DNA from 3 places in the Methylobacterium flocculans genome. Region 3 is predicted to be linked to each of the others. Evidence: predicted binding sites of a transcription regulator. Region 3 holds the regulator's gene; each other region holds the start of a gene.
The links. The regulator PhoB, encoded in region 3, activates phosphate uptake and scavenging genes when phosphate is short. The targets are predictions, from matches to a motif close to TGTCATNNANCTGTCAT.

Region 1: a site for PhoB is predicted at 1,912-1,928, ahead of OF380_RS13485 (DUF2794 domain-containing protein). Genes of this name have one in related genera too.
Region 2: a site for PhoB is predicted at 2,321-2,337, ahead of OF380_RS04350 (ceramide glucosyltransferase). Genes of this name have one in related genera too.

Annotation. Positions count from the first base shown of each region.
Region 1 covers NZ_CP107532.1:2,871,955-2,882,462, forward strand. The annotation lists gene OF380_RS13475 (DUF1186 domain-containing protein) at 1-360, shown strand, start outside; gene OF380_RS13480 (Bax inhibitor-1/YccA family protein) at 637-1,404, shown strand; gene OF380_RS13485 (DUF2794 domain-containing protein) at 1,513-1,887, opposite strand; gene bluB (5,6-dimethylbenzimidazole synthase) at 2,267-2,902, shown strand; gene OF380_RS13495 (L,D-transpeptidase) at 3,104-3,601, shown strand; gene OF380_RS13500 (cupin domain-containing protein) at 3,609-3,917, opposite strand; gene OF380_RS13505 (DUF1674 domain-containing protein) at 4,005-4,235, opposite strand; gene OF380_RS13510 (RsmB/NOP family class I SAM-dependent RNA methyltransferase) at 4,320-5,690, shown strand; gene OF380_RS13515 (hypothetical protein) at 5,694-6,839, shown strand; gene OF380_RS13520 (molybdopterin molybdotransferase MoeA) at 6,840-8,069, opposite strand; gene moaC (cyclic pyranopterin monophosphate synthase MoaC) at 8,066-8,551, opposite strand; gene trpC (indole-3-glycerol phosphate synthase TrpC) at 8,561-9,412, opposite strand; gene trpD (anthranilate phosphoribosyltransferase) at 9,422-10,447, opposite strand.
Region 2 covers NZ_CP107532.1:963,415-973,922, reverse strand. The annotation lists gene OF380_RS04355 (tetratricopeptide repeat protein) at 1-759, opposite strand, end outside; gene OF380_RS04350 (ceramide glucosyltransferase) at 1,033-2,202, opposite strand; gene OF380_RS04345 (histone deacetylase family protein) at 2,449-3,357, shown strand; gene OF380_RS04340 (creatininase family protein) at 3,406-4,272, shown strand; gene OF380_RS04335 (sterol desaturase family protein) at 4,369-5,202, shown strand; gene OF380_RS04330 (TetR/AcrR family transcriptional regulator) at 5,219-5,812, opposite strand; gene OF380_RS04325 (efflux RND transporter periplasmic adaptor subunit) at 6,003-7,136, shown strand; gene OF380_RS04320 (efflux RND transporter periplasmic adaptor subunit) at 7,178-8,251, shown strand; gene OF380_RS04315 (efflux RND transporter permease subunit) at 8,306-10,508, shown strand, end outside.
Region 3 covers NZ_CP107532.1:2,362,021-2,372,528, forward strand. The annotation lists gene OF380_RS10930 (HpcH/HpaI aldolase/citrate lyase family protein) at 1-707, opposite strand, end outside; gene pstS (phosphate ABC transporter substrate-binding protein PstS) at 1,067-2,104, shown strand; gene pstC (phosphate ABC transporter permease subunit PstC) at 2,289-3,263, shown strand; gene pstA (phosphate ABC transporter permease PstA) at 3,299-4,192, shown strand; gene pstB (phosphate ABC transporter ATP-binding protein PstB) at 4,248-5,066, shown strand; gene phoU (phosphate signaling complex protein PhoU) at 5,166-5,891, shown strand; gene phoB (phosphate regulon transcriptional regulator PhoB) at 5,919-6,617, shown strand; gene OF380_RS10965 (SDR family NAD(P)-dependent oxidoreductase) at 6,707-7,510, opposite strand; gene OF380_RS10970 (MFS transporter) at 7,610-9,004, opposite strand; gene OF380_RS10975 (alpha/beta fold hydrolase) at 9,149-10,192, shown strand; gene OF380_RS10980 (NAD(P)-dependent oxidoreductase) at 10,233-10,508, shown strand, end outside.

The DNA.
Region 1 (10,508 bases), 510 kb from region 3:
ATCGAGGGCGATATCAGCTGGGTCGCGTGGGAGGAGGCCGTTGCGCTTCTGGGGATGCGCGACCTGGCACCAAGGGTCGTGGCAGCGCGACGGGATGGGCGGCTGACCGGCGAATTCAGCGACGGCCGGTACTTCCCCGAGATCCTGCGCGAGGCCGAGGAGCGCCCCGACGACCTGTCACGCTTTGATCCCGAGCAATTCGGGACCATCGACGATCCGATCGCCGACCTGAACTGGACCTCCGAGAGCTACGGTCAGCCCGTCCGCAACCCCTTCAAGAACGTTGGCCGTAACGACCCCTGCCCCTGCGGCAGCGGCAAGAAGTTCAAGAAGTGCTGTCTGGATAAGGCTGCCGCGTAAGGCCGGCCACGGGCGTTCGACACGGCGTCCGGTGGCGTGGTTAGCCTCGCGTTAGCGAAATCCTCGTCTATCGAAATGCCGGTTTAATCCCGTCTCGACGCAAGAAAATACCAGCACAGTCCTGTGCGATTCGGTCCTTCCAGGCTTGGCCGGCCCCTTGTGCAGGGCAGCGTGACGGAACATATTTCGTAACGAGGCGTCTCGGGACGCCAGAGGTCGTGTGCGTGAGCCTCATTTCGAAATCACACGCTGAGAGAGCTTCCAAAGGAAACTCCCATGGCATTCGATAACAGCCCCTTCCGGTACGGCGCTCAGCCGACCGGGTACGCCGGCAGCCAGGTCGAGATCGATCAGGGCCTGCGCACCTTCATGCTCGGCGTCTACAATAACATGGTCATCGGCCTCGGGATCTCTGGTCTCGTGGCGCTGGGCTTGAATATGGCGGCCGTCGCTCAGACCGAGACCGGCCGCGTTGCCCTGACCCCGTTCGGCCAGCTCCTTTACACCAGCCCGCTCAAGTGGGTGATCATGCTGGCGCCGCTGGCCTTCATCTTCATCTTCTCGATGCGGATGGATCGGATGTCCGCGGCCTCGGCGCGCCTGACCTTCTTCGCCTTCGCGGCGGTGATGGGTGCCTCGATGTCCTCGCTCCTCCTCGTCTTCACGGGAGCAAGCGTGGTTCGGGTCTTCTTCATCACAGCGGCGACGTTCGGCGGTCTCAGCCTCTACGGCTACACCACCAAGCGTAGCCTCTCGGGCATGGGTTCATTCCTGGTGATGGGCCTGATCGGCCTCATCATCGCCTCGCTGGTGAACATCTTCCTTGCCTCTTCGGCGCTTCAGTTCGCAATCTCCGTGGTCGGTGTTCTGATCTTCGCGGGCCTCACCGCCTACGACACGCAGAAGCTGAAGGAGATGTTCCTCTACAGCGGCGCCGATGCCGAGGGTGCGGCCAAGCTCTCCGTGAATGGCGCGCTGACGCTGTACCTGGACTTCATCAACATGTTCCAGATGCTGCTCTCGCTCCTGGGCGACCGCCGCTAAACGGAACGACTCACGTTGAATTAGAAGGCCCCGGCGGGATAACCGCCGGGGCCTTTTTATATGGGCCGGATGGTTCACATGTCGGGTCGTGTCTGACTGAGGCGCGTCTCACACCGCACGAAGGGGAGGCTCCAGCACCGCGAGCACCCGCTCGAGATCCGTTCCGCGTTTCATGACCAGGCCGGTGGCGGCGACCACGGCATAGGCGCCCTGGCGCCGGGCGAGTTTCGGGTCCTTCTCCACCCGATACAGCGGCATCTCCGAGCTGCGCCGGTAGATCGAGAACACCGCCTTGTCGCGCCGGAAGTCGAGGGCATAGTCGCGCCACTCGCCCTGCGAGACCATCCGTCCGTAAAGATTGAAGAGGATGCGCAGTTCGGCGCGGTCGAAGGCGATCTGAGGAGGGACCGGCGCCGTCGGGAAGGGGATGACCCGCGCTGCGGGATCATGCAATCGCGCGTCGCCACCGGTTCTCTCGCTCATCGTCGCTCCTGTTCCGCGTTCGTCCTTCATCATGGTGTCACGCCGTGATGCTCGCAAGGGCGGTGATTCGGCGAGGCGTCCCGAAACACATCACCATGATTTCGCCGCCATCATGCCCAGCGTCGGCCTTGATGAAACGCGATACCTGTTGCTGAAACTTCGTCGACTCCGTCATCGGTCTGCTGCCCGATCTTACCGGCTCCCCAGCTCTTCGGTCGGCACCCGAACCGGCGGGATCGACATCCCAGAGGTTTCGAGACCCAAGGACTTCAGGCCGCCTCTTCGGAGCGCGGCCTTTTTTTCGTCCTTGCGAGACGGGGCGTACCCGGCGAGAAACACGCTGCAAGAGAGAGGGGCGGGTTCACCGCTGGGGACCACCGTGACCAGCTTCGACGCGGCCTTCCAGCATACTCTCGCCGAGCTGTTCGCCTGGCGTCGCGACGTGCGCCGGTTTCGGACAGACCCTGTTGACGAAGCGCTGCTGCGGCGGTGCCTCGATCTCGCAGCCTTCAGCCCCTCCGTCGGCAACAGCCAACCCTGGCGCTTCGTGCGGGTCTCGGACCCGGAGCGGCGCGCAGGCGTGGTCGCCAGCTTCGAACGCTGCAACGCCGATGCGGCGGCCACGTACGAAGCGGAACGCCGCGACGCTTATGTCCGGCTCAAGCTCGCCGGGCTGCGGGAGGCGCCGGTACATCTCGCGGTCTTCTGCGACGAATCCACCGAGGCGGGGCACGGGCTCGGCCGCGCCACCATGCCGGAGATGCTGCGCTACTCCGTCGTCACGGCCGTGCAGACGTTCTGGCTCGCCGCGCGCGCGCACGGGCTCGGTGTCGGCTGGGTCTCCATCCTCGAGCCGGAGGCGGTCTGCGGCATCATCGGGGTTTCCTGCGACTGGCACCTCGTCGCTTATCTCTGCGTCGGGTTTCCGGTGGAGGAGCACGCCGACCCCGAACTGGTGCGCCATGGCTGGCAGGAGCGCCTGGGTGCCGGCGGCATGCCGCTGATCGAGCGCTGAGCCCTCAGGGCTAACGAAACCTGAACGCAATCGGATGTTTTCGCCCGAAATTCCGTGGCGGCGCTTCACTGCGCTGCAGAAGACCACCGGGATAACTGCATCGCGAACCGCCGATTTACCGGAACGCCAACCCGCGAGCGCCGATTGTCTGGGCTCTCACGGTCACGCTTTCGGAGTTTCAGGGTCATGGTGCGTCAGGGAATGCTGGCTTCGATCGCGGCGGGTGCGATCCTGGGAGGCGGTTTCGTCGAGCCTGCGCAGGCCCGCGAGGTCGTGGCGTTCCACGAGGGCGTGATGCCCGGCTCCATCGTCGTGCGCACGGCCGAGCGCCGGCTCTACCTCGTCAACGGCGATGGGACCGCGATTCGCTACCCCGTCGCGGTGGGCAAGCCCGGCAAGCAATGGAGCGGCGCGACCCAGATCGACGGGAAGTACGTCGAGCCGGCCTGGGCACCCCCGCGCGAGGTCAAGCGCGACAATCCCCGCCTGCCCGCCGTGATTGCCGGCGGTTCGCCCTCGAACCCGATGGGCTCGGCCGCACTGACCCTCGCGGGAGGCGAATACGCCATCCACGGGACCAATCGGCCGAACTCCATCGGCACCTACGCGTCCTACGGCTGCATCCGCATGTTCAACCAGGATGTGGTCGATCTTTACGCACGCGTCTCGGTGGGCACGCAGGTCTACGTCACGCGCTGAGATCCGTTCAGCGGGCGGGCGGCGCCGTGGCTTCGACGGCCGTGAAGGCTTCCAGGATGGAGTAGGTGTGCTCGGCGCCCTCCGGGACCAGCCAGGAATCGCCGGGCTCCAACAGCACCCGTTCGCCGCTCACGGTCAGTTCGGCCCGGCCGGAGATCACGTAGCCGACGGTCTCGTAGGGTCGGCTCGCCGGGGGCTTGTCGGTGCCGGGAAGCTCGTCCCGCCACATCCGCATCGACACCGACTGGCCGCGCGCGAGAGCGACCTCGCCATGCGGTCCCTCACCGGCACTCTTGCTCGAAACTTTCGTGGCCATGGTCTTCCCCTTCGTCACTGAACCGATGGCCGGGACAACGGGGGCGACCGGGGGACGTTCCCCGGCCGGCATGCGGCGCGCGCGACGTCAGAAGTCGACGGCGATACCCTTGATCTCCCAATCGTCGTAGCGCACCGGTTCGAGACCGCCACGGCCCTGACGCTCGCGGGTGGCCGCGATCTCCGCGGCATGGGCATCGATGGCCGCGCGCCGCTCGGCAGCCTCCGCCAGAGCCCGGGCGGCTTCGGGCGTAAGGGCGCGCGTTCGGGTGGGCAGGTCGGCGTCCGCGCGGTTTTCCATCGGCTCCGGGCTTGTCATGGCTTGCATCTCGGTGTGGCGGGTGGAAGGGCAGGGAAACGAAGCTCGTCCCATGCGGGCTCATGGTTCCAGGAAGTGGCATTCATGGCGACACGCCGCAATACGGATGCGCCGACGGCGCCGATCGACCACAGCGTCGCGGGCCTCGCCGCCCGACAGATCGCGCAGGGCGCGGTCGCCGACCTCATCGGCAAGACTCGGGGCTTCGCCCTGGAGGATGCCCTGATCCAGGCCGGGCGCGCCGCCGGCCTCGATGCCGCCGATGCAGGCCTCGCGCGCGCCATTGCGACGGCGACCTTCCGCCGCTTCGGTCTCCTGCGTCACGTCCTTGCGAGCCGGATGTCGCAGGGACTGCCGGAGGATCAACCTCGCCTCGTCGCGCTACTGGCCACGGGCGCCGTCCAGATCCTCGATCTCAACGTGCCGGACCATGCCGCCGTCGATCTCGGTGTGCGTCTCGCCAAGGCCGATCCGCAGCTTCAGCACCTCTCCGGCCTCGTGAATGCGGTCCTGCGCCGGATCGTGCGCGAACGCGCCGATATCCTCGCGGCGCCCGGTGATCCGCTCGCGGACAATACGCCCGACTGGCTCGCCCGGCGCTGGCGCTCCGCCTATGGCGAGGGGACGGCGCGCGCCATCGCGGCGGCCCACCTCGAGGGTGCCGCCCTCGACATCACCGTGCGGGGCTCGGCCGTCGAATGGGCGGAGCGTCTCGGCGGCGTCGTCCTCCCCACCGGGAGCGTGCGCCTGCACGACGTCCGCGCCGGCGTGGCCGATCTTCCGGGCTATACCGAGGGACAATGGTGGGTGCAGGATGCCGCCGCCGCGCTTCCGGCACGGTTGCTGGATGTGAAGCCGGGCGAGCGGGTGGCCGACCTCTGCGCCGCCCCTGGTGGTAAGACAGCGCAACTCGCGGCAGCCGGCGCTTCGGTGCTCGCGGTCGACCGTTCCAGCCCACGCCTCGAGCGCTTGTCCCAGAACTTCGCACGCCTGGGACTGGAAGCCGAAATCCAGGTCGGCGATGCCTTGGCATTGTCCGATGACGCTACCTTCGACGCGGTGCTCCTCGACGCGCCGTGCTCGGCGACCGGCACCCTGCGCCGCCACCCCGATGTGGCCTGGACCAAGACCGAAAGCGATATCAGCCGCCTGATCGGCCTGCAGAAACGCCTGTTCGACAAGGCCGCCACCCTGGTTCGGCCGGGCGGGCGCCTCGTCTACTGTACTTGCTCCCTCGAGCCGGAGGAGGGGGAGGCTCAGGTCGCGACCTTCCTCGCGCGCAATCCGGGCTTCGAGCGCATTCCGGTGCGTGCGGAGGAGTTGGGCGGCCTGTCCGAGCCGATCGATGCGTCCGGCGACCTGCGCACCCTGCCGTCGCACCTGGGTGGTGAGGTGCCGGAGATGCGCGGTGGACTCGATGGCTTCTTCGCGACGCGCCTGCGCCGGGCCTCCTGAGACATGCGGGCTGTCCGACGTGGCCGGCGCCTCCGCGCGGCTCTGAGCGCGATCCTGGCGATTTCGGCTGCGCCGGCGTTCGCCGAAGCCGATCCCCGCATCCTGCCCCTGCACCCGACCTATGCGCGCAACCCAACCTGCGCGCTGGTGGAGGCTCGCATCCCCTTCGATGTGCATGAGGGCACCCGCGACGTCGCCCTCTCGCCCTCGCCGCGCGAGATGCCGCTGAACCAGGGCGAGAGCGCGATCTGCTTTGCCTATGCCACCGCCGACATGATCTCGCATCGCCTCGGCCGCCAAGTCTCGCCCCTCGACGTCGCCACCAAGAACTACTTTGCCGACCCGGAGCGCCTCGCAGCGATTCCCGCGCTCCGCGCTCACCTGGCGGCGCATCCGAGCTGGCGCGCGGACATCGCCTGGAGCCGCAACGCTGCGGAGATGTCGCCGATCGGCAACCCGAAGCTGCTGCCCTATTTCGACAAGATCGAGGGCGGTGAGGAGGACACCGCGGCGCTCCTCTACAACATCAACGGCTATTGCGAGGACCGCGACCTGCCCTCGAATGACGGCTATCGCTATGCCAACCCGACCCTGCAGCGCCTGCGCTATCGCAGCCGCCTGTCACCCCGCCCGATGAGCTTCCGCAGCCTGGTCGGCACGGTTCCTCACCTGCGAAACGCGAAGACCGACACCTTCAACGCCGCTTGGATCGCGCATGTCGAGGCGCAGTGTCGGCGTGTGCCCTTGCCGGTGCCGCTCCTCCCGGTTTCCTACCGCGTGGCCGCCAATCAGGCCGAGTTCGTGGAGATGCGGGATTCCGGGCCGCCGCCGGACCCCAAGGCGATCAGCCGGATTCTGGCCATGGTCGATTATGCCCTCGACCACGGGCGTGTGCCGACCATCGGCTACAGCTGGTACCTTCTGGAGGACCGCGATCCGAAGGATCCGGACTTGCACGCCGATCATGCGAGTCCCGTCATCGCTCGGCGCAAGGTCGGCAACGTCTGCGAGTACCGGGTCCAGGATAACACCGGCGAGTACTGCGCGCGCATGCGGGCGGGCATGCGGGAGGCCTGCGAGAACGGCCGGGTCTGGGTCGGCGAAGAGGCCCTGCGCCACACCCTCTACAGCGTCACCTATCTGCGCTGATCAGACGAGGCGACGGTCCAGCCGGATGACCCGGCAGGGCTCGCCGGCCTTCGCGGCGGGCGCATGGGGGGCCCGGATCAGCAGGGCCTCGGCCGAGCCGAGGATGAGCAGCATCGAGGAGTCCTGGCGGTTCTCGGGATGGACGATGGGGAGCCCGTCGGGGGCGGTCTCGATCCGGGCTCGCAGATAATCCTGCCGCAGATCGTTCTCTGGCAGGTCGCATCCGAGGATTGCCGGCTCCGAGCGGTCCGCCCCCGCGTCGGGGTCGCCCAGCAGCGCCCGGATCGCCGGAACGACGAAGAGCAGCCCGCAGACGACGGAGGCCACCGGATTGCCGGGCAGGCCCAACACCGCCATGCGGCCGAGGCGCCCGTGCATCAGCGGCTTGCCGGGCCGCAGGGCCACCCGCCAGAAACCGAGTTCGAGCCCTTGTGCCCGCAGGGCCGATTGCACGAGGTCATGGTCGCCCACCGAGGCGCCGCCGAGGGTGATGAGGAGGTCCGCGTCCGCGTTCACCGCCCGGCCGATGGCATCGTCCAGGGCCGCGAGGGTGTCCCCGGCAATGCCGAGGTCGATGGGCTCGGCCCCGGCTTCGCGCACCAGGGCCGCCACCGCGAGCCCGTTGGAGGCTACGATCTGGTCCCAGCGCGGTGGTTGCCCCGGAGCGACGAGTTCGTCCCCCGTGGCGAGGATCGCAACGCGCGGTCGCCGCCGAACGCTGAGCGATCCGTGGCCCCCGGCCGCAGCGAGCGCGATGCGACGCGGATCCAGGGTCTCGCCAGCGCCGAGCAGGTGATCGCCCGCCGTGAAATCGAGGCCGCTCGGACGGATGAAGCGCCCGGAGGTCACCCGCTCGAGGGCCGTGACCGTCTCCGGCGTCGCCTCGGCATTCTCCTGGATCAGGATGGCATCGGCCCCGTCGGGGACCGGGGCGCCGGTGAAGATCCGCACAGCCTCGCCGGCGCCGATCCCTCCAGTGAAACCGTGTCCGGCCGCACTGGTCCCTAAGACCCGCAGGGTCGCGGGCGCGGAAGCGACATCCGCGCTGCGCACGGCGTAGCCGTCCATGGCGGAGGCCGGGAAAGGCGGTTGCGTCCGCCCTGCCAGGACATCCGCCGCCAGCGTGCGACCCGCGGCCTCCGTGATCGGGACGGTTTCCGCCGTTACGCGACCGGGCAGGCCGGCGAGGACCCGCGCCAGCGCCTCGGCGACCGGGATCATCCCGCTCAAGCGTCGTCCTCGGCGCGGTAGGCGCCGGAGCGTCCACCGTCCTTGGCGAGCAGCCGGATGCCCTCGATGCGCATGCCGCGATCGGCGGCTTTCACCATGTCGTAGATCGTCAGGCAGGCCACCGAGACCGCGGTGAGCGCCTCCATCTCGACACCGGTCGGACCCAGAACCTTGACCTCCGCCGTCACTCGCAGACCTGGCAGGGCGTCATCGACCTCGCAATCGACGCGGACCTTGGAGAGCAAAAGAGGGTGGCAAAGGGGGATGAGCTCATGCGTTCGCTTCGAGGCCATGATGCCGGCAAGCCGCGCCGTGCCGATGACATCGCCCTTCTTGGCGTCGCCCTCCCGGATCAGCCGCAGCGTCTCGGGCAGCATGACCACGGCCCCCGTGGCGCGGGCCGTGCGGGTGGTGGCGTCCTTCTCGGAGACATCGACCATGTTGGCCGCGCCCGATGCGTCGAGATGCGTGAGTTCGGCCATGATCCCGCCTCAGGCTCCCGCATCGCCGAAGAGCAGGCGGCGCGTCGCCGCCGTCACGTCGGCCTCGCGCATCAGACTCTCGCCGACCAGGATGGTGTCGAGCCCGCTCTCGGCGAGGCGAACCACGTCGGCGTGACCGGCGATACCGCTCTCAGCCACCGCGATCCGGTCCGCCGGCACGCCCTCGGCGAGGCGGATCGCCGTCTCGAACGAGACCTCGAACGTCTTCAGATTGCGGTTGTTGATGCCAACCAAACGCGTCCCGAGGGGGAGGGCGCGTGCGAGCTCCTCGCTGTCGTGCACCTCGACCAGTACGTCCATGCCCAGATCGTGCGCGGTCTCCACCAGGGCCGCGGCTTCCGCATCGTCGAGGCAGGCCATGATGACGAGGATGCAGTCGGCGCCCCAGGCGCGCGCCTCGAAGACCTGATACGGCTCGAACAGGAAGTCCTTGCGCAGGACCGGCAGGGTGCAGGCGGCACGCGCCTCGGTGAGGTACTCGGGCCGGCCCTGGAACGAGGGGGTGTCGGTCAGCACCGAGAGGCAGGTGGCGCCCCCGGCCTCGTAGGCGGCTGCGAGGGTGGCGGGGTCGAAATCCGCCCGGATCAGGCCCTTCGACGGCGAGGCTTTCTTCACCTCCGCGATCAGGGCCGGACGCTTCTGCGCGATATGGGCCGCGATGGCGTCGGCGAAGCCTCGCGGGGGCTCCGCGCTGGCTACGCGCTTCTCGAGCTTGGTCTGCGGCACCCGCAGCTTGGCCTCCGCAATCTCGCGCCGCTTGTAGGTCTCGATGCGGGCGAGCACGTCCTTGCGCTCGACCGGCGCGATGTCAGGGGACGGCTCGGACTTCTGCTCGGACATGGGAGGCCTTCAGGCGTTCGAGCGCAGGTTCGAGAGACGGATGAGTTGGTTCAGGGTGGCGCGCGCGGCACCGCTGTCGAGGGCCTCGGCCGCTCGGGTGACCCCGTCCGCGAGGGTTCCGGCGCCTTGCGCAACCACGAGGGCCGCACCCGCGTTCAGCACCGCGATATCCCGGTAGGCGTTGCGGGCGCCCTCCAGGACCTGCCGCAGGGCGACGGCGTTGTGCTCGGGATCGCCTCCGCGCAGGGCGTCCAGGCCGTGGAGGGGCACGCCGACTTCGCGCGGGTCGATGGTGAAGCGCGACACCCGGCCCGCCTCCAGGGCGACGACGGCGGTCGGCCCCGTCACCGTGATCTCGTCGAGGCCGTCGCTGCCGTGCACGGTCCAGACCCGGTCGCTGCCGAGTTCTGCCAGTACGGCGGTCAGCGGCTCGGCCCAGGCCGGCGACGAGACCCCGAAGAGCTGGCGCGTCACGCCGGCCGGGTTCGCCAGAGGGCCGAGCATGTTGAAGATCGTCCGCGTCGGCAACTCCGCCCGCACCGGGGCCACGTGGCGCATGGCGCCATGGTGCGTCTGCGCGAACATGAAGCATAAGCCCGCCTCCGCGAGGCAGAGGCTGAGTTCGTCAGGCGCCAGTCCAATGCGAACCCCAAGCGCCGCGAGCACATCGGCGGCGCCGGAGCGCGAGGTCGCAGCGCGATTTCCGTGCTTGGCCACCGGCACGCCGCAGGCCGCCACGATGATGGCGGCCAGCGTCGAGACGTTGTAGCTGCCCGAATGGTCGCCGCCCGTGCCCACCACGTCGATGGCGCCCGGCACCGCGTGCACGGGGAGCATGCGAGCGCGCATCGCCTCGACTGCGCCGATGATCTCGTCGGGCGCCTCGCCACGGACCTTCAGGGCCATCAGGAACGCGCCGGCCTGCACTGGCGTCACCTCGCCCGAAAGCAGGTCGTCGAAGGCGCGCCGGGCCTCGGCGCGGTCCAGGCCCGCGCCAGTGGCGACCTTCGCAAGGAGGGGCTTAAAGGATTCCATGGGGCTCGGGCGCAAAAATCCGGCGTGGGCGACCGGGATTATTCTCGACGGGCGACGGCCC
Region 2 (10,508 bases), 1.4 Mb from region 3:
CGCATCCCGCAGGGTGAAGGCCGTCTCCGTGAAGCCCGATTGATGGATGTCAATCTCGTTGTTGAACCAGACCCGGGCTCGGTCCTGACGACAATGCTCGTAGATATGTGGGTACTGTCTCTCGTCATCCGACGAAATTCGACAGAACGCACCCTCCCCATCGCCCAGCCGAATGAGGGAAAATCCTTCACGTCTCTGCAATGAAGCGGAGGCCCAGCTCACAATGGTTTCCGCTGTGGTCGAAAGGCGGTCCCGCTCATAGAGCTGCGTGAGACGATCCGCGACGCCGGCGGGAAACGCTTCCATGTAGCCTATCAGGTCACGGAGCCACGGAATGTCCGGATGCGCCGGACAGGTCTCGTCGGCGCGATAGATATAGCGCCGCGCCGCGGCGTAATCGCCGATACGCGCGCTCATACGGGCGGCAAACCGGAGGCTCCGTTCATCCGCCGGGCAGGAGACAAGTATCCGTTCCAAGCCCAGCAAAGCCTCTACATGGCGGCCCTGCATCGCTTGTAAAATAGACAGTTCGTAGAGTGCTGCGACATGGTTTTCGTCGTTGCGGAGAACCTCATTGCACATGAACGCAGACTGATCGAAATGCCCGTTGTCACGTAGCAGAATGGCAATTTCTACCACAATATGATAGTCGGTTACGCTTATGCGCTGGGCTCGCGATACAAGATCCGAGATGTTGCTGCGATCGCCGGATACGATCGATTGGCGTATCTTGTGTAGAATTTCGGATGGCGTCGTCACGTCTTGCCTGCAGAAGGTTGCTGTGGCTTTAGAATTTTCGCAGCCATCTTACGGCAATCTATGGGCCGATGCCAACTGTTCGGCGGCTTGCAGTACAGTGTAGGATTCAGAGCTTATCGCGCTGATCCGGAAAATTTAGGCTGAATTCTCGAAAATTAATTTACATTTATAGTAGTGGATTTTAATCAGGCCAGTGTATTTTATATTTATCAGAAATTGATTGATGCTTGGAGAATGATCGCTCACTGAAAGCCAAAGCTGAAGGCGTTGGTTTCACGCTACGCCTGTGCCTGGGCGTAGGCGTCGCCACTTCAAGCCTGAGACGCCTTTACTTCGGATATCCATCGCGTTGCCACGCCAAAGGATCGCGCCACGCATCCAGGCGCTGGTCCAGAGGAGGGGGATCAGCGCATCGCGGATGACGAAGGCGAGGAGGAGGCGCGGGGCGCGGTACCAGTCCGCGCGTGCCGCCAGGGCCATCTCGGCGCCGTACCAGAGCGCGGCGAGGCCGAGGAGGCAGGCGGTCAGGACCGCCGAGGGGGCGGCCGCGAGGGCGAGGGCGAAGGGCAGGAGGGGGCCGCTGCCGATCTCGGGCGCGAAGAACAGCGGGAAGGTGACGCGGCGCAGGCGGGCCCAGCGCAATTGGCGCGACCAGACCTCGCGCAGGGTGCGGCGCCCCAGGGGCTGGTCGAAGGGTGCGGCCACGAGGTGGACCCGGGCGCCGGCCGCGCGCACCAGCTTCGTCGCCGCCGCGTCCTCGGCGATCTCGGCGGCGAGGGCGCGGATGCCGCCGCGCGCTTCGAGGAAGGGCTTGTGCCAGAGCATGCTCTTGCCCTGGGCGAAGCCGAGGCCGAGGGCCTCGCCGGTATATTGCCAGCGCGCCTGCAGGGTGTTGAGGAAGGCGCATTCCACCGCCGCCGACAGCCCGTCCGGCCGGGCGCCGATCGGCGTCGAGCAGACGAGGCCGGTGTCGGGGCGCCAGGCCGCCTGGAGCCGCTGCAGGTAGTCCGGCGGCATCAGCACGTTGGAATCGGCGAGCACCACCCAGTCGTGCCGGGCCGCCTCCCAGCCGCGCACGCAATTGTTGAGCTTCGGGTTGTCGCTGATGCGCTCGTCGCCGACGATGAGGCGCGACGGAACACCCGGATGGGCCGCCATCAGCCGGTGCAGGAGCGGGACGATGGGGTCGGCGCCATCCGCCACGCAGAAGATGAGCTCGTAATCGGGATGGGCCAGCCGGAAGCCGCGCGCGAGCAGCTCCTCGCTGAAGGGTTCGAGCCCGCAGACGGGCCGCACCAGGGAGATCGGGGCGCCGAGGGGAAACACCGGATCGCGGTTGCGCCGGCCGAGGCGCATCGCCGCCACTCCGATGCCGGCGAGGTTGATCAGGGTCAGGGCCGCGCACAGGGCCAGCGCGACGACGGGTCCGGTCTCAAGTCCCATCAGACCGTCTCCCATCGGTCACGTCCCTTCATCCACGAGGTCCGGCGTCGCGCGCCGCCCCGGGTCGCGGACACGACGCCGCAACCCGATCCACCCCAGCGCCCCTAACAGCCCTGATGCTTCAGGCGTATGACAGCCCGAGCCGGCGAAGGGTTCGGCGGATGGACCGGCCGGTGAACCGGCCGGAGAACCGGCGAAGGGGACGGCGATGATGGGGCCGGCGCAGGTGGGGGTCGCTCGTTGAGCATGCCCATCGTCTTCCATCCCGCCTACGAGGCGACCCTGCCCGAGGGGCACCGCTTCCCCATGCGCAAGTACGGGCGTCTCGCCGAGATCCTGCTGGCGCGGGGCCTCGTGCCGGACGGCTTCGTACGCCCCGAGCCCGCCGGCGCTGACCTCCTCACCGCCGCCCATGACCGCGCCTACGTGGAGGCGGTCCTCGCCCTCGACGTGCCCCGCGCCATCGAGCGCGAGATCGGTCTGCCGGTCGGCGCCTCGGTGGTGGCCCGTTCCTGCGCCTCCGTGGGCGGAACCCTGGCGGCGGCCCGGCTCGCGCTGGCGCACGGCCTCGCGGGGAGCACGGCGGGGGGCAGTCACCACGCCCGGCGCGCGACCGGGGCCGGCTTCTGCATCTTCAACGACGTGGCGGTGGCCGCCCGCACCCTCCAGGCGGAGGGCACCATCGCCCGCGCCCTCGTGGTGGATTGCGACGTCCACCAGGGCGACGGCACCGCCGATTGCCTCAGCGTGACCCCGGATCTCTTCACCCTCTCGATCCATGCCGAGAAGAACTATCCCGCCCGCAAGATCCCGAGCGACCGCGACGTCGGGCTGCCCGACGGCGTGGACGATGCCGGGTACCACGCGGTGCTGGAGGCCCATGTCGGCCCGCTCCTCGACGCGCTCGCGCCCGACATCGTCTTCTACAATGCCGGCGTCGATCCCCACGGTGACGACCGCCTCGGGCGCCTCGATCTCACCGATGCGGGCCTGCTGGCGCGGGATCGCTTCGTCGTGGGCGAGGCCCGGCGGCGCGGGGTTCCCCTCGTCGGGGTCATCGGCGGCGGCTACGCCACGGATATCGACACCCTGGCCGGCCGCCATGCGCTGCTCTTCGTCGCCATGGCGGAGGCGGCGGGGGCACCGCTCCGTTAACGCCCGACGCCTTAGGCTCGCGCCGCCCGTCGTCGTTCCGAGCCCGTCATGTCGCGCGCCGTCCCTCCCGCCTTGCGCCCTGCCTCCGCGCCGAAGTGGGCCGCCCTCTGCCTCGCGGCCCTGGTCGCGGGGCTCGCCGTGATCGGCCGGCCCCTCACGGCGCCGCTCTCGGCCGAGGTCGAGATCGCGCGGATGTCGTGGGTGGAGGTGCGCGGCGCGGTCGCGCACGGCACCACGACCGTGCTCGTGCCGAGCGGCGGCATCGAGCAGAACGGCATCCACATGGTCACCGGCAAGCACGACCGCATCGTCGGCTGGGCCGCGCGCCAGGTCGCCGAGCGGCTGGGCAAGACCCTGGTCGCCCCCGTCATCTCCTACGTGCCGCAGGGAAGCTACGACCCGCCCGAGGGGCACCTGCGCTATCCCGGCACCATCGGCGTCCCGGACGCCGTCTTCGCCGGCACCCTGGAGGGGATCGCCCGCAGCCTGAAGCTCGCCGGCTTCCGGACCATCGGCTTCCTCGCCGATCACGGGGCCAGCACCGGGCCGCAGCGGGAGGTCGCGGAGCGCCTGTCCCGGGAATGGCTGTCCGAGGGTGTCCGCGTCGTCGACGTGAGCGCGTATTACGACGATGCCGCCCAGCTCGAATGGCTGCGGGCCGCGGGCGAGACGCCGGACACGATCGGCCGCCACGCGGGGATCCAGGACACCTCGGAACTCCTGGCGATCGCACCCGAAGGGGTCGACCTCGGCCGCCTCGCCGGGATCGGCTTCCGCGCCGAGGCCACGGGTGCCAGCGGCGATCCGCGGCGCGCCTCGGCCGAGCGCGGGCGGACGCTCATCGACCTGCGCATCCGGGCGGCTTTGGCTCAGATCGAGGCGGCCCGCACGGGCACGCGCCCCGGCGGACCCTGAGCCGGCGCGCACGGGTTTCGCCGAATCGGCGCAACCCAACCTTAAGGCGGACCTGCCAGATCAGGCTGCAGCAGTGCCACGCGTGCAGGATGACGGATGACCGACTGGGCCCAGGCTGTCGTGACCCAATTCAGCGAGGTGATCCTGACGGGTCTGCCGACGACGCTGGCGATGGCCGTGGTCCTCACGATCCTGTGCGCGCTGTTTCCCGCGCGGGCCGGCAAGCCCTGGTGGCGGACCTCGGAGATGATCACCGATGTCTGCTGGTGGTTCGCCACGCCGCTGTTCACCCGCTACCTTGCCCTGCTGCTCCTCATCGCCGGAGCGTTCTGGCTCTCGCTGATCATGGGTGACGGCACCCCGGGGGCCACGCCGTCGATCGGGTTGTCCCTGCTCGCAGGCATGCCGTTCTGGCTCGCCGTCGCGGTCTACATCGTGCTCATCGACATCATGATGTACGTGACCCACCGGGCCTTCCACACCATGACCCTGTGGCACTACCATGCGGTGCATCACTCCACGGAGGAGCTGCACTGGGTGTCGGCGCGCCGCTTCCACCCGTTCGACGACCTCATCCACATCGTGCTTCCGGACGTGGTGCTGATCCTGCTCGGCATGCCGCTCGAGGTCGTCGCCTTCGTGGCGCCCTTCCAGGTCTGGCATTCCGCCCTGATCCACAGCAACCTGAACTGGGATTTCGGGATCCTGAAGACCGTGATCGTCAGCCCGGTCTACCACCGCTGGCATCACACGGGCATCGACCAGGGCGGCTCGAAGAACTTCTCGGCGACCTTTCCGATCCTCGATCTGATGTTCGGCACCTACTACATGCCGAAAGGCGAGCGGCCGGAGCGCTTCGGGATCGACGACCCGACCTTCCCCAAGGATTTCGCGGGCCAGATCCTGCACCCCTTCCGCAACCGCGCCTGAATCCGGAGCGCTGCGCTCAAGGTTTCAGTGAGGCGGGCTTCAGTGAGGCTGGCTTGGGCAGGCTCCGGGCGGCCTGCTCCATCGCGTCGAACAGCTTTTCGAGTTCCGCGCCTTCCAGGCAGTGGAAGCCGAGCGTCCGGGTCAGGAGCAGGCCGAGGGTCGCGAAGGTCAGCATCGCGCCGGCGCCGGGACAGCAGGCCACGTCTTCCATCTGCGCGAGGCGCTGCTTGAGGAAGGCGTTGAAGCCCGCGAAGGCCTCCGGGTTCTCGGCCGAGGCCAGCAGCAGCGCGCGGGGGAAGCCGTCCTCGTCGGCATAGACCTGGCGCGCATGGGCGATCAGCGCGAGGGGGAGGGCGGCCGGGCCCGGCCCCTGCTCCGCCTCGTGCGCGGCCACGCTCTCGCGAATCTCCCGCAGCTTGCGTTCGGCCAGCGCCGAGATCAGCGCATCCTTGGAGGCGTAGTGGTGCAGGACGCCGCCCTTGCTCAGGGACGCTTCCGCCGCCACCGCGTCGATGGTCAGCGTGCGCGTGCCCACCCGCCGGATCAGGCGCTCGGCGGCGTCGAGGATGATCACCGGCCGGTCCTCGCGGCGGGTGCGCGCCTTGGTCATCAGCGATCCTGCTGGGGAAAGAGGAGCCGGAGGCCGGCCCGTGAAGCCCGGACGATGTGGTCCATCGGGACGTTCCTGGCAAACGCGGGAGCACGATTTCGGTTCGCCCGAGAAAAAACCGTCTGGACGGTCGGTAAGATAGCCGATATGGGTTGCCGCCGATAGGGTCCTGTCGAGGCTTGAGGACGCGATGATGGGTAGGACGACCGTTCGGCGGCCCGGATGCGGGATCGCGGCCCTGGGCATCGCTGTTTCGTCCGCCCTCCTGGCCGCGGCGCCCCCGGCCCGCGCTGCCGGCGACGCGCCGGCGCAGCGGACGCCCGCTCCGGCCCTCGTGCGCACCGTGGTGGCCAAGCCCAGCACCATCTCCTCCGACCTGATCTTCACGGGGGACATCCAGGCCCAGTCGCAGGTCAACGTCGCCTTCCGGACCAACGGCAAGATCGCCCGGCGCCTGGTGGAGGTGGGCGACCACGTCAGCGCCGACCAGGTGCTGGCCAGGCTCGACCCGCAGGAGCAGCGCGCCAACCTCAACAACGCCCAGGCCGCGCTCACCTCCGCCGAGGCGCTGCTGACCCAGGCCAAACTGAGCTTCAAGCGCCAGGAGCAACTGCTCGCCAGCGGCTACACCACCCGTCCGAGCTACGACGACGCGGAGCAGCAATTGCGCACCACCCAGGCCGCGGTGGATTCGGCCAAGGCGGCGCTGGGCAGCGCCGAGGAGCAATATTCCTACACCGACCTGAAGGCCGGGGTGAACGGCATCGTCCTGAGCCGGACCTTCGAGGTCGGGCAGGTGGTACAGGCCGGCCAGGTCGTGCTGGCGATGGCCGAGGACGGTCCGCGCGACGCGGTGTTCAACATCTTCGAGGCGGTGCTGGCGGCGCCCCCCGGGGGCAAGACTGTGGAGGTGACGCTCCAGGCCGACCCACGCGTCAGGACGGTGGGGCAGGTGCGCGAGATCTCGCCGAGCGTGGATGCCGCCTCCGGCACCGTGCGGGTCAAGGTCGGGCTCGAGACGACGCCCCCGGCCATGAGCCTCGGCGCCGTGGTGATCGGCACCGGCAGGTTCCGGCCGCGCCAGGCGATCGTGCTGCCCTGGTCCGCCCTCTACCGCTGGGAGAACGGGCCCGCCGTATGGGTGCGGGATACCGGCGCCGGCACCGTCGCGCCCCGGCCCGTGGTGATCGAGCGCTACGGTTCCGACACCATCGCACTGAAGGGGGGCGTGAAGCCCGGCGAGGAGGTCGTGGTGGCGGGCATCCAGCTGCTCCGGCCGGGCCAGAAGGTCGCCGTCGCCGAGACCGTCGAGGCGACGCCGTGAGCCGTTCCACCCCGATCCATTCCACCCCCAACCGGCCCACCATGATCCGTCCCGCCCTCGGCGCCCTCGTGCTCGCCGTCTGCCTCGGTGCCTGCCAGGGAGAGGAGAGCGCCGCGCCTCCGCCCGTGCGGCCGGTGCTCTACCGGGTCGTCAAGCCGGTCGAGGCGCGGGTCTTCGGCCCCTTCGCGGGGGTGGTCGCGCCGCGCTACCAGTCGGAGATCGGCTTCCAGATCGCCGGGCGCATGATCGCCCGCGACGTCACCGTGGGCGACGTCGTCCACAAGGGCCAGCGCATCGCCGCCCTCGATCCGGTGGTGTCCCGCTTCGCCCTGACCCGGGCGGAGGCGGACCTCGCCGACGCCCGGGCCCAGGCCGAGAACGCCAACGCGACGGAGCTTCGCCGCCGCCGCCTGCTCGCCGGCGGCAACGTCACCCAGGCCCAGTTCGACACGGCGGTGGCGAGCCGGGACACCGCCCAGGCTCGCGTCGCCCAGGCCGAGGCGAACCTGCAGAAGGCGCGGGACCAGATCGGCTACACCGAGCTGCACGCGGATTTCGACGGCGTCGTCACGGTGCGCAGCGCCGAGGTGGGCCAGGTGCTCAGCGCCGGTCAGGCGGTGGCGACCCTGGCCCGCCCGGAGGAGCGCGAGGCGGTGGTCGACATCCCCGAGGACCTCGTCGGCACCATGCCCACCGACGCGCAGTTCACCGTGTCGCTCCAGAGCGCGCCGGACGTGACCGCGACCGCGCGGGTACGCGAGACGGCGCCCTTCGCCGACAGCACCACCCGCAGCCGGCGCATCCGGATGACGCTGCTGAACCCCTCGGACGCGTTCCGCCTCGGTTCGACGCTCACCGTCACCCTGGCGCGGCCGGAGCCGGTGCATGTGGAGCTTCCCGCCAGCGTCGTGCTGAGCGCGGATGGGCGCGACGCCGTCTGGCTCGTGGCGCCCGATGGCCGCAGCGTCCACCGGCAGGCCGTCACCGTCATCCGCCGCACGGCAAGCCGCGTCAGCATCGGCGAGGGCCTCAAGGCCGGAGACCGGGTGGTCCTGGCCGGCGTCCACACCCTGCAGGAGGGGCAGGCCGTGCGCCTGCCCGACGCGGCGCCGTGAGGCGCGGCCGTTCCTGAGACCCGTCGCCACCCCGTCGAGGCGAGAGCCAATCCCGTGAAGTCCTTCAATCTGTCCGAATGGGCCCTGGAGCATCGCTCCTTCGTCTGGTTCCTCATGCTGATCTCGGTGCTGGCCGGGTTCCTGGCCTACGAGCGGCTCGGCCGCGAGGAGGACCCGCCCTTCGCCATCAAGACCATGATCGTGCAGGCGCGCTGGCCCGGCGCCACCATCGGCGACACCCTCGATCAGGTCACGGAGCGGATCGAGAAGGAGCTGCAGCAGATCGACGCCGTCGATTTCAGCCGCAGCTACACCACGCCGGGCCAGGCGACCGTCTTCGTGCAATTGCGCGAGACGACGCCGCCGAAGACGATCCCGGCGATCTTCTACCAGGTTCGCAAGCGCATCGGCGACATCCAGAACACCTTCCCGCAGGGCATGCAGGGCCCGTTCTTCAACGACGAGTTCGGCGACGTCTTCGGCAACGTCTACGCCTTCACCGCCGACGGCGTGACCCCGCGCCAGCTGCGCGACTACGTGGAGCGGGTCCGCGCCGAAGTGAAGAAGGTCCCGTCCGCGGGCAAGATGCAGCTCCTCGGCGCGCAGGACGAGGTGATCTACCTCGACTTCTCCACCCGCAAGCTCGCGGGGCTCGGCCTCGACACGAACTCGGTGATCAAGACCCTGCAGGCGCAGAACGCCATCACGCCCTCCGGCGTGATCCAGGCCGGCCCTGAGCGCGTCTCCGTCCGGGTCGGCGGCCAGTTCGTCAACGAGGAGAGCCTGCGGGCCGTGAACCTGCGGGTGAACGACCGCTTCTTCCGCCTCTCGGACGTCGCCGAGATCTCGCGCGGCTTCACCGATCCGCCGACCGACCTGTTCCGGTTCAACGGCCAGCCGGCGATCGGCCTCGCCATCGCGATGCAGCCGTCCGGCAACCTCCTGACCTTCGGCCACGACCTCAAGGAGCGCATGCGCAAGCTCGAGGGCGAGCTACCGGTGGGGGTGGGCATCCACCTCGTCTCGGATCAGCCCAAGATCGTGGAGGAGGCGGTGGGCGGCTTCACAAAGGCGCTGGTGGAGGCGGTGGTCATCGTGCTCGCGGTCAGCTTCATCTCGCTGGGCTGGCGGGCGGGGCTCGTGGTCTCGCTCTCGATCCCGCTCGTGCTCGCCATCGTGTTCGTGGTCATGCAGGTCATGGGGGTGACGCTCCAGCGCATCTCGCTGGGCGCGCTCATCATCGCGCTGGGTCTCCTCGTCGACGACGCCATGATCACGGTCGAGATGATGGTGGCGCGCCTGGAAGTCGGCGACAGCCTGAAGAAGGCCGCGACCTTCGCCTACACCTCCACCGCCTTCCCCATGCTCACCGGCACGCTCGTCACCGTGGCGGGCTTCCTGCCCATCGGCTTCAACGGCTCCTCGGCCGGTGAGTACACCTACTCGCTGTTCGTGGTCATCGCCGCCTCGCTCCTCGTCTCCTGGGTGGTGGCGGTGCTGTTCGCGCCCCTCATCGGCGTGAAGCTCCTGTCCTCGAAGATGAAGCACAAGGACCACGACGCCCCGAGCCGCACCATGCGGATCTTCACCGCCATGCTGCTGGGCGCCATGCGCTGGCGCTGGACCACCGTTCTCGCCTGCATCGGCATGCTGGCGGCGGCCATCGTCGGCATGGGGCACGTGCAGCAGCAGTTCTTCCCGGCCTCCGACCGCCCGGAACTGCTCGTCGACATGACGCTGCCGCAGAATGCCAGCATCGCGGAGACGAAGGGCCAGATGGACCGCTTCGAGGCGACGCTCCAGGGCGATCCCGAGATCGTGCGCTGGTCGTCCTATGTCGGCCAGGGCGCGGTGCGCTTCTACCTGCCCCTCGACCAGCAGCTCGGCAACGCCTTCTTCGGCCAGATCGTCATCGAGACGAAGTCGATCGAGGCCCGCGAGCGCATGAAGGTGAAGCTCGAAAAGCTCGCCCGCGAACAGTTCGTCGGCACCGACTTCCTCATCCACTCCCTCGACCTCGGGCCCCCCGTGGGGCGCCCGGTCCAGTACCGCCTCAGCGGCCCCGACCTGCAGACCCTGCGGGCGCACGCGCTCACCCTCGGCAACATCGTGGGCGCCAACCCGCATCTCGACGTGCCGACCTTCGACTGGAACGAGCCCGGCAAGGTGCTCAAGGTCGAGATCATCCAGGACAAGGCGCGCCAGCTCGGCGTGACCTCGGAGGACATCGCCGGCCTCCTCAACGGCATCGTCGGCG
Region 3 (10,508 bases):
GCCGCGTTGGCCGGGCCGATCTGGTCCGGATGGATCAGCATCTTGCCGTCGAAGCCGCAATCGCGCCCCTGCGCGCACTCGCCTGCGAATCCCTCCGCATCGCGAAAATCGTTGTAGATGCCGTCGATCACGTCGATCTCGTAGGCCCGCGCCGCCGCGATCACGCTCATCAGCCAGGGCATCAGGGCCGGGCGGCCCGGCACCCCGAGGCGCAGGCGGCTGGCCTTGGCGAGATCGTTCGGCCCGACCATGAGGCAGGCGAGCCGCGTGTCCACGTCGCGGGCCGAACTCGCGATCTCGGCCAGATGCAGGATCGCCATCGGGCTCTCGATCATCGCCCAGGTCCGGGTCCGGTCGGGCGCGCCGAGGCGGCGCAGGCGCGAGCCCACCGCCACCAGGGCGTCCGGCCCCGTCACCTTCGGCACCACGATGGCATCCGGGCCGGCCGGCGCGATGGCGGCGAGGTCCGCCTCGCCGTAGGGCGTGTCGAGGGCGTTGATGCGCACCAGCACCTCGCGCGGGCCGAAGCCCCCTTCCGCGACCGCGCGGGCGACGGCCTCGCGGGTCGCGGCCCGGGTCTCCGGCGCCACGCCGTCCTCGAGGTCGATCATCACGACGTCGGCCGGCAGGGTGCGGGCCTTCTCCAGGAGCCTGGGATTGGAGCCCGGCATGGCGAGGACGCTGCGGCGGGGGCGGATCTCGGTCATGGCGCATCCCTTGGCGTCGGTTCGAGGATCGAGCCCCGGGGGAGGCCGGACCCGGCGGCGATGTCGGCAGGGGCGATGCCCCGGCCCACGACGACTCACATCCCCAGAGCCCGGCGATAGCGCCCCGGGTTTGCGGATTCAAGGCGGCGGGGCCCGCCCGCGGCCGCTCCGGATCGGCGCGCCCCGTCCCCGGGAAACTGCGCAGATCGCGGTGCGCCCACCGACGGCCCCGGCGGATGTCATCGAACTGTCGCGCAATCGTCATACCGCCTTGCCTGAACCGGACGTATGGCGCGGTGCACAACGGAGGGCGGGCTCAACCCCGGCCTCTCGCGCACGCTCCTCCAGGAGACCAGCACATGAAGTTCACCACCCTCGCTGCCCTCGTAGGCCTCGGCCTCGCCACCCTCGCGCCCGCCCAGGCGGCCGACATCACCGGCGCCGGCGCGACCTTCCCGTTCCCGGTCTATTCGAAGTGGGCCGAAGCCTACCGCAAGGACAGCGGCATGGGCCTCAACTACCAGTCGATCGGTTCGGGCGGCGGCATCAAGCAGATCCAGGCCAAGACCGTCGATTTCGGCGCCACCGACGCGCCGCTGAAGGGCCCCGCCCTCGAGAAGGACGGCCTCGTCCAGTTCCCGACCGTCATGGGCGGCGTCGTCACCGTGGTGAACATCCCGGGCGTCGAGCCGGGCAAGCTGAAGCTGACCGGTGAGATCATCGCCGAGATCTATGCCGGCAAGATCGCCAAGTGGTCGGACGCCAAGATCGCCAAGCTGAACGAGGGCCTGAAGCTCCCCGAGGCGAACATCACCCCGGTCTACCGCTCGGACGCCTCCGGCACGACCAACATCTTCACCACCTACCTCTCGCAGGCCTCCGAGGCCTGGAAGAAGGAATTCGGCGCCGCCACCACGGTGAGCTGGCCGGTCGGCCAGGGCGGCAAGGGCAACGAGGGCGTGACCGCCACCGTCAAGCAGGTCCCGAACGCCATCGGCTACGTCGAGTCGGCCTACGCCAAGCAGAACAAGCTCAGCCACACCCTGATCCAGAACAAGGCCGGCAAGTTCCCGCAGCCCGACGACAAGGCCTTCCAGGCCGCCGCCGCCAGCGCCGACTGGAAGTCAGCCCCGGGCTTCGGCATCTCCCTGACCGACCAGGCCGGTGACGATGCCTGGCCGATCACCGCCGCCACCTTCATCCTGGTCCACAAGGACCCGGCCGACCCGGCCAAGACCGCCGACGTGCTGAAGTTCTTCAACTGGGCCTACAAGAACGGCGACAAGCTCGCCATCGACCTCGACTACGTGCCGCTGCCCGACGCCGTCGTCGGCCAGATCCACGACGCGTGGAAGGAGATCAAGGGCAAGGACGGCAAGCCCGTCTTCAACATGTGAGCCCGACCCTCGCGGGCTCCGGCCCGCGAGCCCGGGGACGAGCCATCGCGTTCCCGCGCGACCGAAACGAACGGGCCCGGCGCCGATCCGCCGGGCTCTACCCCTGGCAGCGACCCGGCGATCCCCTCTCGCGTCGATGATCGGCGCGCGCTAGGACGCCGCACGGTGAAGAGAAGACATTCGGATGGCCGCCTTGACTGATCAGATCGCCCTGACGCGCGACGGCGCCTCGGCCCGCAAGAAGCCCGGCGGCCTCGGCGACAGCCTGTTCCGCGCGGCCTCCTACGGCTCGGCGCTCCTGGTGCTGCTGGTGCTCGCCGGCATCCTGGCCTCCATCGCCTACGGCGCCTGGCCGGCCTTCAACGAGTTCGGCTTCGGCTTCATCACCTCCAGCGCCTGGAACATCGGGCAGGAGCAGTACGGGGCCTTCGTCGCCATCGTCGGCACCCTGGCCTCCGCCTTCCTCGCCCTGCTGATCGGCGTGCCGCTCTCGCTCGGCATCGCGGTCTACCTGACGCAGCTCTGCCCCGGCTGGGCGCGCAAGCCCGTCTCGATGACCATCGAGCTCCTCGCCTCGGTGCCGAGCATCATCTACGGCATGTGGGGCCTGTTCGTGTTCGCGCCGCTCTTCGCCCGCTTCGTGCAGGTGCCGGTCTCGAACGTGGTCGAGGGCATGCCCATCGTCGGCACCCTGTTCTACGCCCGCGTCCCCTCGGGCGTCGGCATCCTCACCGCCGGCATCATCCTCGCGATCATGATCGTGCCCTTCGTGGCCTCGATCACCCGCGACATGCTGGACCAGATCCCCACCGTGCTGCGCGAGAGCGCCTACGGCATCGGCTGCACCACCTGGGAGGTCGTGCGCCACGTGCTCGTGCCCCAGGCCTCGGTCTCGATCATCGGCGCGATCATGCTCGGCCTCGGCCGCGCGCTCGGCGAGACCATGGCGGTGACCTTCGTGATCGGCAACGCCAACCGGCTCTCCGGCTCGGTCTTCGATCCGGGCTCCACCATCGCCTCCCGCATCGCCAACGAATTCAACGAAGCCGACGGCCTGCAGCTGAACTCCCTGATGGCGCTGGGCTGCATCCTCTTCGTCATCACCTTCTTCGTCCTGATCATCGCCCGCATCCTCACCCGCCGCGCCAAGGTCGCCTGAGACCTCCCCCTCACCGAGACGTCAGGAACCGCATCATGGACGCCGCCAACCCCATCGCCACCACCGCCGCCCCGGCCCATGTCAGCCGGGTCCGGTCCGGCCGCCGCATCGCCGACCGCACCCTCATCCTGGCGAGCACCCTCGCCACCCTGATCGGCATCGTCGTGCTCGGCTCGATCCTGTTCATGCTGGTGGTCGAGGGCGTGAAGGGCTTCTCGCCCCTGCTGTTCACCGAGCCGACCCCGGGCCCCGGCTCCGAGGGCGGCGGCATCGCCAACGCGATCCTCGGCAGCCTCGTGCTGACCTTCCTCGGCATCATGGTGGCGACGCCCGTCGGCGTGATGGCCGGCACGTTCCTGGCCGAGTACGGCCGCAACTCGAAGCTCGCCGACGTCATCCGCTTCCTCAACGACATCCTGCTCTCGGCGCCCTCCATCCTCATCGGCCTGTTCGTCTACACCCTGATGGTGCGCCCGATGGGGACCTATTCGGGCTGGGCCGGCGCGGTGGCGCTCGCGATCATCGCCACCCCGGTCATCGTGCGCACCACCGAGGACATGCTGCGCCTCGTGCCCTCGACCCTGCGCGAGGCCGGCGCGGCGCTCGGCGCGCCCCCCTCCATCGTCATCAAGAGCATCACCTGGCGCGGCGCCAGCGCCGGCATCGTCACCGGCATCATCCTGGCGCTCGCCCGCATCGCCGGCGAGACCGCGCCCCTGCTGTTCACCGCGCTCAACAACAACAGCTGGTTCCGCGCCGACCTCATGGGCGGCATCCCGAACCTTCCGGTGATGATCTACCAGTTCGCGCTCTCGCCCTACCCGAACTGGCAGCAGCTCGCCTGGGCCGGCGCCCTCCTCATCACCATCACGATCCTCGCCCTGTCGGTCGTGGCCCGCTTCGTCATCAAGACCGATCGGTCGCGCTGACCCTCAGCGCGCCGCCTTGCCCTCTCCCATCTTCGATCGACAGGATGCCGAACCGATGAACGCCGCCCCCGCGATCACCCAAGCGCAGCTCACCGGACGCCACAAGGCCGACGAGAATTCCCCGGTCCGCATCGCCGTCAGGGACCTGAACTTCTACTACGGCAGCTTCCACGGCCTGAAGTCGGTCAACCTCAACTTCCACGATCGCCAGGTCACGGCGCTGATCGGCCCGTCGGGCTGCGGGAAGTCGACCCTTCTGCGCACCTTCAACCGGATCTACAGCCTCTATCCGGAGCAGCGCGCGGAAGGCGAGATCCTCCTCGACGGCCAGAACGTCCTCGATGCCAAGGTCGACCTGAACGAGTTGCGCTCGCGTATCGGCATGGTGTTCCAGAAGCCGACGCCCTTCCCGATGTCGATCTACGACAACGTCGCCTTCGGCCTGCGCCTCTACGAGAAGCTGCCCAAGGCCGACCTCGACGTCCGCGTCGAGGAATCCCTGCGCAAGGCCGCCCTCTGGGACGAGGTCAAGGACAAGCTCAAGCAGTCCGGCATGGGCCTGTCCGGCGGTCAGCAGCAGCGCCTCTGCATCGCCCGCACCGTGGCCCAGCGCCCCGAGGTCATCCTGTTCGACGAGCCGACCTCGGCCCTCGACCCGATCTCGACGGGCCGCATCGAGGAGCTGATCGAGCAGTTGCGCTCCGAATTCACGATCGTCATCGTGACGCACAACATGCAGCAGGCCGCGCGCATCTCGCAGTTCACCGCCTTCATGTATCTCGGCGAACTCGTGGAGTTCGGCCCGACCACGCGCATCTTCATGAACCCGGAGAAGCGCCAGACCCAGGACTACATCACCGGCCGGTTCGGCTGATCCACGGCGGCCCGTGGCGGACCTTTCCCCGGTCCGCGCCCGACCCCATCGCCCTGGCGGCCCCCGGACAGGCGGGCCCGATCGCGGAGTGCGACCCCCATGTCCGACCACATCGTCAAGTCCTACGACACGGACCTTGAAAATCTGCGCCGCTCGATCTCCGAGATGGGCGGCATCGCCGAGAAGATGATGGCGGAAGCGAGCCAGGCCCTGGTGCGCCGGGACGCCGTCCTCGCCCAGGCGGTGATCGGCGCCGACGTGCGCCTCGATATCCTCCAGCGCGAGATCGAGGAGCGGGCGATCCTGCTCATCGCCCGGCGCCAGCCCCTGGCGATCGACCTGCGCGAGACGGTCACGGCCATCCGCGTCTCGAACGACATCGAGCGCATCGGCGATCTCGCCAAGAACATCGCCAAGCGCGTGGTGGCGATCGCCGACCAGATCCAGCCGCAGAAGATCGTCATCGGCGTCCAGCACATGAGCGACCTGGTGCAGGAGCAGCTCAAGGACGTGCTCGACGCCTATGCGGGCCGCGACACCAAGGCGGCGCTCGACGTGTGGGAGCGGGACGACGCCATCGACGCGCTCTACAACTCGCTGTTCCGCGAGCTCCTGACCTACATGATGGAGGATCCGCGCAACATCTCGTTCTGCACGCACCTCCTGTTCGTGGCCAAGAACATCGAGCGCATCGGCGACCACACCACCAACATCGCCGAGACGATCCACTACCTCGTCACCGGCGAGAACCTGCTGGCGGAGCGGGAGCGTCCGAAGAACGACGCCTCCAACTACGCGACGGTGGAGATGCCCGGCGCGGTCTGAGGATCGCGCCGCACGGAAAGCACACGGATGAGTACGCGTATCCTGATCGTCGAGGACGAGGAGGCCCTGACCCTCCTCCTCCGCTACAACCTCGAGGCCGAGGGCTTCATCGTCGACTCGGCCGCGCGGGGCGACGAGGCCGACCTGCGCCTGCAGGAGCAGGTGCCCGACCTCGTCCTCCTCGACTGGATGCTGCCGGCCCTCTCCGGCATCGAACTGTGCCGGCGCATCCGGGCGCGGCGCGAGACCGAGCGCCTGCCGGTGATCATGCTCACCGCCCGGGGCGAGGAGGGCGACCGCATCCGGGGCCTCGGCACGGGGGCGGACGACTACATCGTCAAGCCGTTCTCGGTGCCGGAACTGCTCGCCCGCGTGCGCGCGCTGCTGCGCCGGGCGAAGCCCGCGCACGTGGCCAACCTGCTGGTGGCGGGCGACATCGAGCTCGACCGGGTCAGCCACCGCATCCGTCGCGAGGGCCGGGAGATCCATCTCGGACCCACCGAGTTCAAGCTCCTCGAATTCCTGATGCAGAGCCCCGGCCGGGTCTTCTCCCGCGAGCAACTCCTCGACGGGGTCTGGGGCCACGACGTCTACATCGACGAACGCACCGTGGACGTCCATGTGGGCCGCCTGCGCAAGGCGCTGAACCGCCCGCGCCAGAGCGACCCGATCCGCACCGTACGCGGCTCGGGCTACTCCTTCGACGAGATGTTCGAGGGGGAGTAGGCGGCAACATTTCCGGCTGGCGTTGACCCCCGCGGCCGGACCCTGATCCCGCGTGCGCGGAAAAAGTCCGGCATCGGGCCCGTCCGCGTTCAGACGATGCTGCGCACCGTGCCGCCATCGACCCGCAGGGCCGCGCCGCTGGTGGCGCTGGCGGCCGGGCTGCAGACGTAGGCCACCATGCTGGCCACCTCCTCGACGGTGGCGAGCCGCCCGATCAGCGAGGTCGGGCGGTGTTCGGCCACGAAGGCCCGGCCCGCCGCGTCGAGATCGACCTCGCCGCCTCCCGATGCCGGCGCCATGCTCCGCATGAAATCGGCGACGCCCTCCGAGAGGGTCGGCCCGGGCAGGACGCTGTTCACGGTGACGCCGCTGCCCGCGACCGTCTCGGCGAGGCCGCGCGCGACGGCGAGTTGGGCCGTCTTCGTCATGCCGTAATGCACCATCTCCACCGGGATGTTCACGCCCGATTCGCTGGAGATGAAGACCACGCGGCCCCAGCCGCGCTGGACCATGCCGGGCGTATAGGCACGCGACAGGCGCACCCCGCTCATCACGTTGGTCTCGAAGAAGCGGTGCCAATCCTCGTCCGGGATCTCGAAGAAGGGTTTCGGCTCGAAGATGCCCGTGTTGTTCACCAGGATGTCGATGTCCGGCAGGCCCGCGACCACGCGGGCGGTGCCGTCCGGGTTGGCCACGTCGCCCGGCGCGCCGATGAAGCCCGCATGGCCCGTCTCGCGCTTGAGGCGGTCGATGGCGTCGCGGACCCGGTCCTGCGTGCGCCCGTTGATCGCCACGGTGGCGCCCATCTCTGCGAGCGCCCTCGCGATGGCGTAGCCGATGCCGCCCGTGGAGCCGGTGACGAGGGCGCGCCGGCCCGACAGGTCGATGTTCATGGACTCGTCCTCGCGTGGGAATTGCCGGGTCAACGCCCGGCGCGACCGTTGGTGCGATCGGCGGTCATGCCTCCGGCGCAAAGCCTGCGCGCTCCGCCGTCACCCCTCCGGCTGGCGCCGCAGCACGCTCGCCACCGCGCCGAAGGCGGCGAGCCCCACGGCGCACCACAGGGTGGCGGAGACCGGCCCGGCGGGGGGCGCCCCCTGGTGCAGGCCGAAGATCACCGCCACCAGGGCGGCCCCGAAGGACTGGCCGGTGAGGCGGGCGGTCGATTGCATGCCGCTCGCCCCGCCGCTGCGGTCGCGGGGCGCGCTCGTGATGATGACCTTGTTGTTGGGGGATTGGAACAGACCGAAGCCGAGGCCGCACAGGGTCAGGCGCCAGCCGATGTCGAGGTGCGAGGCGCCCTCCGGCAACAGCGCGATGGCGGCGAGCCCCGTGGCCATCAGGGCGAGGCCGAGGCCGCCGAGCAGCCCCGGCGCGTAGCGGTCGGCGAGGCGCCCCGAGATCGGCGCCGTCAGCGCGATGGCGATGGGCCAGGGCGTCATCAGGAAGCCGGTCTGCGTCTCGGAGAGGCGCAGCACGTCCTGGAAATAGAAGGGCAGGGCGACGTAGGCCATCATCTGCGCTCCGAACGCGGCGATGGAGGTCGCCATCGAGAGGGCGAAGGCGGGAATCCGCAGGAGGTCCACGGGCAGGAGCGGGCGGGCGAGACGCGTCTGCGTCCAGACGAAGACCGTGCCGACGGCGAGCGCCGCGCCGATCTCCGCCAGCGCCAGGCCCCGCGTGGCCGGATCGCCGAGGCCGTCGACGCCGATGATGAGGAGGCCGAAGGTCAGGGCGTTGAGGAGCGCGCTGCGGACATCGAAGCGGCCCCCGCTCCGGGGCGTCACCGGCAGGGTGCGCGCGCCGACCGTCAGGGCGATGAGCCCCACGGGCAGGTTGACGAGGAACAGCCAGGGCCAGCTCGCCACGGAGAGGATGCCGGCCGCCACCGTCGGCCCGGCCGCCGAGGCCATCGCCACCACCAGGGCGACGTTGCCGACCCCCCGCCCGATCAGCCGGTGCGGGTAGATGAAGCGCACCAGCGCGATGTTGACGCTCATGACGCCGGCGGCGCCCAGTCCCTGCGCGATCCGCGCGGCCACCAGCCAGTCGAGGGAGGGCGCGACGGCGCAGGCCAGGGACGCCAGCGTGAACAGGACCAGACCCGTGAGGTAGACCCGGCGATAGCCCAGGATGTCCCCGAGCGAGGCCAGCGGCAGCAGGGAGGCGGTCACGGCGATCTGGAAGCTGTTGGTCACGAAGATCGCGGCCGAGGGCTCCACCCCCAGATCCTTGGCCATGACCGGCAGGGCCACGTTGACGATGGCCCCGTCGAGCACCGCCATGGTCATGGCGAGCCCGATCGCCAGCAGCGCCAGCATGCGCTCCCGCACCGGCAATCCGTCCATCGCGGGTGGCGGGACGGGCTTCGGGGAATCGTCGGTCATGCATGGACCCCTGGGACGCCGCCGCGTGTTTCGCAAGGGATGCGGGTCTCGCAGGTGTCCTATGTCACCTCGCGCCCGTCGCCGCGCGCTAAACCCTGCGGACCCTTCTCGCGCGCGCGTCGCGCCTCGTCGCCAGGATCGCCCATGATCGGATCTCGTATGACCGGATTGCCCGCCGCGCTCGTTCGCCTGTCCGTCCTGCTCCTGGCCGCCCAGATGTCGCTCGCGCCCCTCGCCGCCCGCGCGGCGGACGACACCACGCCGCTCGGCATCGGTCTCGAGGGCTTCGCCTACCCGTATCCGGTCCGGTTCCTCGAGCGGACCCGCGACGGCGAGCGCCAGCGGCTCGCCTACATGGACGTGCCGGCGCAGGGGCAGCCCAACGGGCGCAGCGTGCTGCTCCTGCACGGGCGCAACTTTCCGGCGAGCTACTGGCAACCGGTGATCCAGGCGCTCGCGGGCGCCGGATACCGCGTGGTGGCCCCCGACCAGCTCGGCTTCGGCAAGTCGTCGAAGCCCGTGAGCCCGTTCAGCTTCGACACCATGGCGGCCGACACCGTGGCGCTCCTCGACGCCCTCGGCCTGCCCCGCGTCGACGTGGTGGCGCATTCCATGGGCGGCATGCTCGCGGTGCGCCTGACCCGCAACGCGCCGACCCGCGTCAACAGCCTCGTCCTCGAAGCGCCGATCGGCCTGGAGGATTACCGCTTCACGGTGCCGCCGGTCCCCGACGCGACCCTGCTGCGCCTGGAGGGCGATGCCACGGCCGAGTCCTATCGCCGCCAGCTGATGACGAGCTATTCGCTCTCGCTGCCGGCCTCGGCCATCGAGCCCTTCGTGTCCCTGCGCGAGCGGGTGAAGGGCTCGGGCGAGTACCCGCGCTGGCTCCAGTCCTTCGTCAATTCCTACCAAATCATCTGGGGCCAGCCCGTGGTGCACGAGATCCCGCTGATCGCGGTGCCGACGCTGTTCGTCATGGGCGAGAACGACCACAACGCTCCCGGCAAGCCCTTCGCGCCGGAGGCCCTGCGCGCCGGCATGGGCCGCAACGCGGAGCACGCGCGGGCGCTGGCGGCGCGGATGCCGAATGCCCGCGCCGAGGTGCTGCCCGGCATCGGCCATCTCGTCCACATGGAGGCGACGGACCGCTTCAACGGGCTGACCCTCGAATTCCTCAACGGCCATTGAGCGCCGCGCGAAGACAGGAGCGGATATGCAGGCGGACAGGATGGATGTGGGTGTGATCGGCCTCGGCCGGATGGGACGCGGCATGGCGGCGAGCCTGGTGCGCGCCGGGCACCGGGTGCGGGTCTGGAACCGCTCGCCCGGCGCGGCCGAGGGGCTCGCGGGCGCGATCCCGGTGGCCGAGGCCGCCGAGGCCTTCGCCGGGGATGCGGCGATCACCATGCTGGCCGACGACGCGGCCCTGCGCGCGGTGATCGTCGAGGGCGGCCTCCTCGACAAGGCCGATCGCCCGGGGCTCCATCTCTCGATGAGCACGATC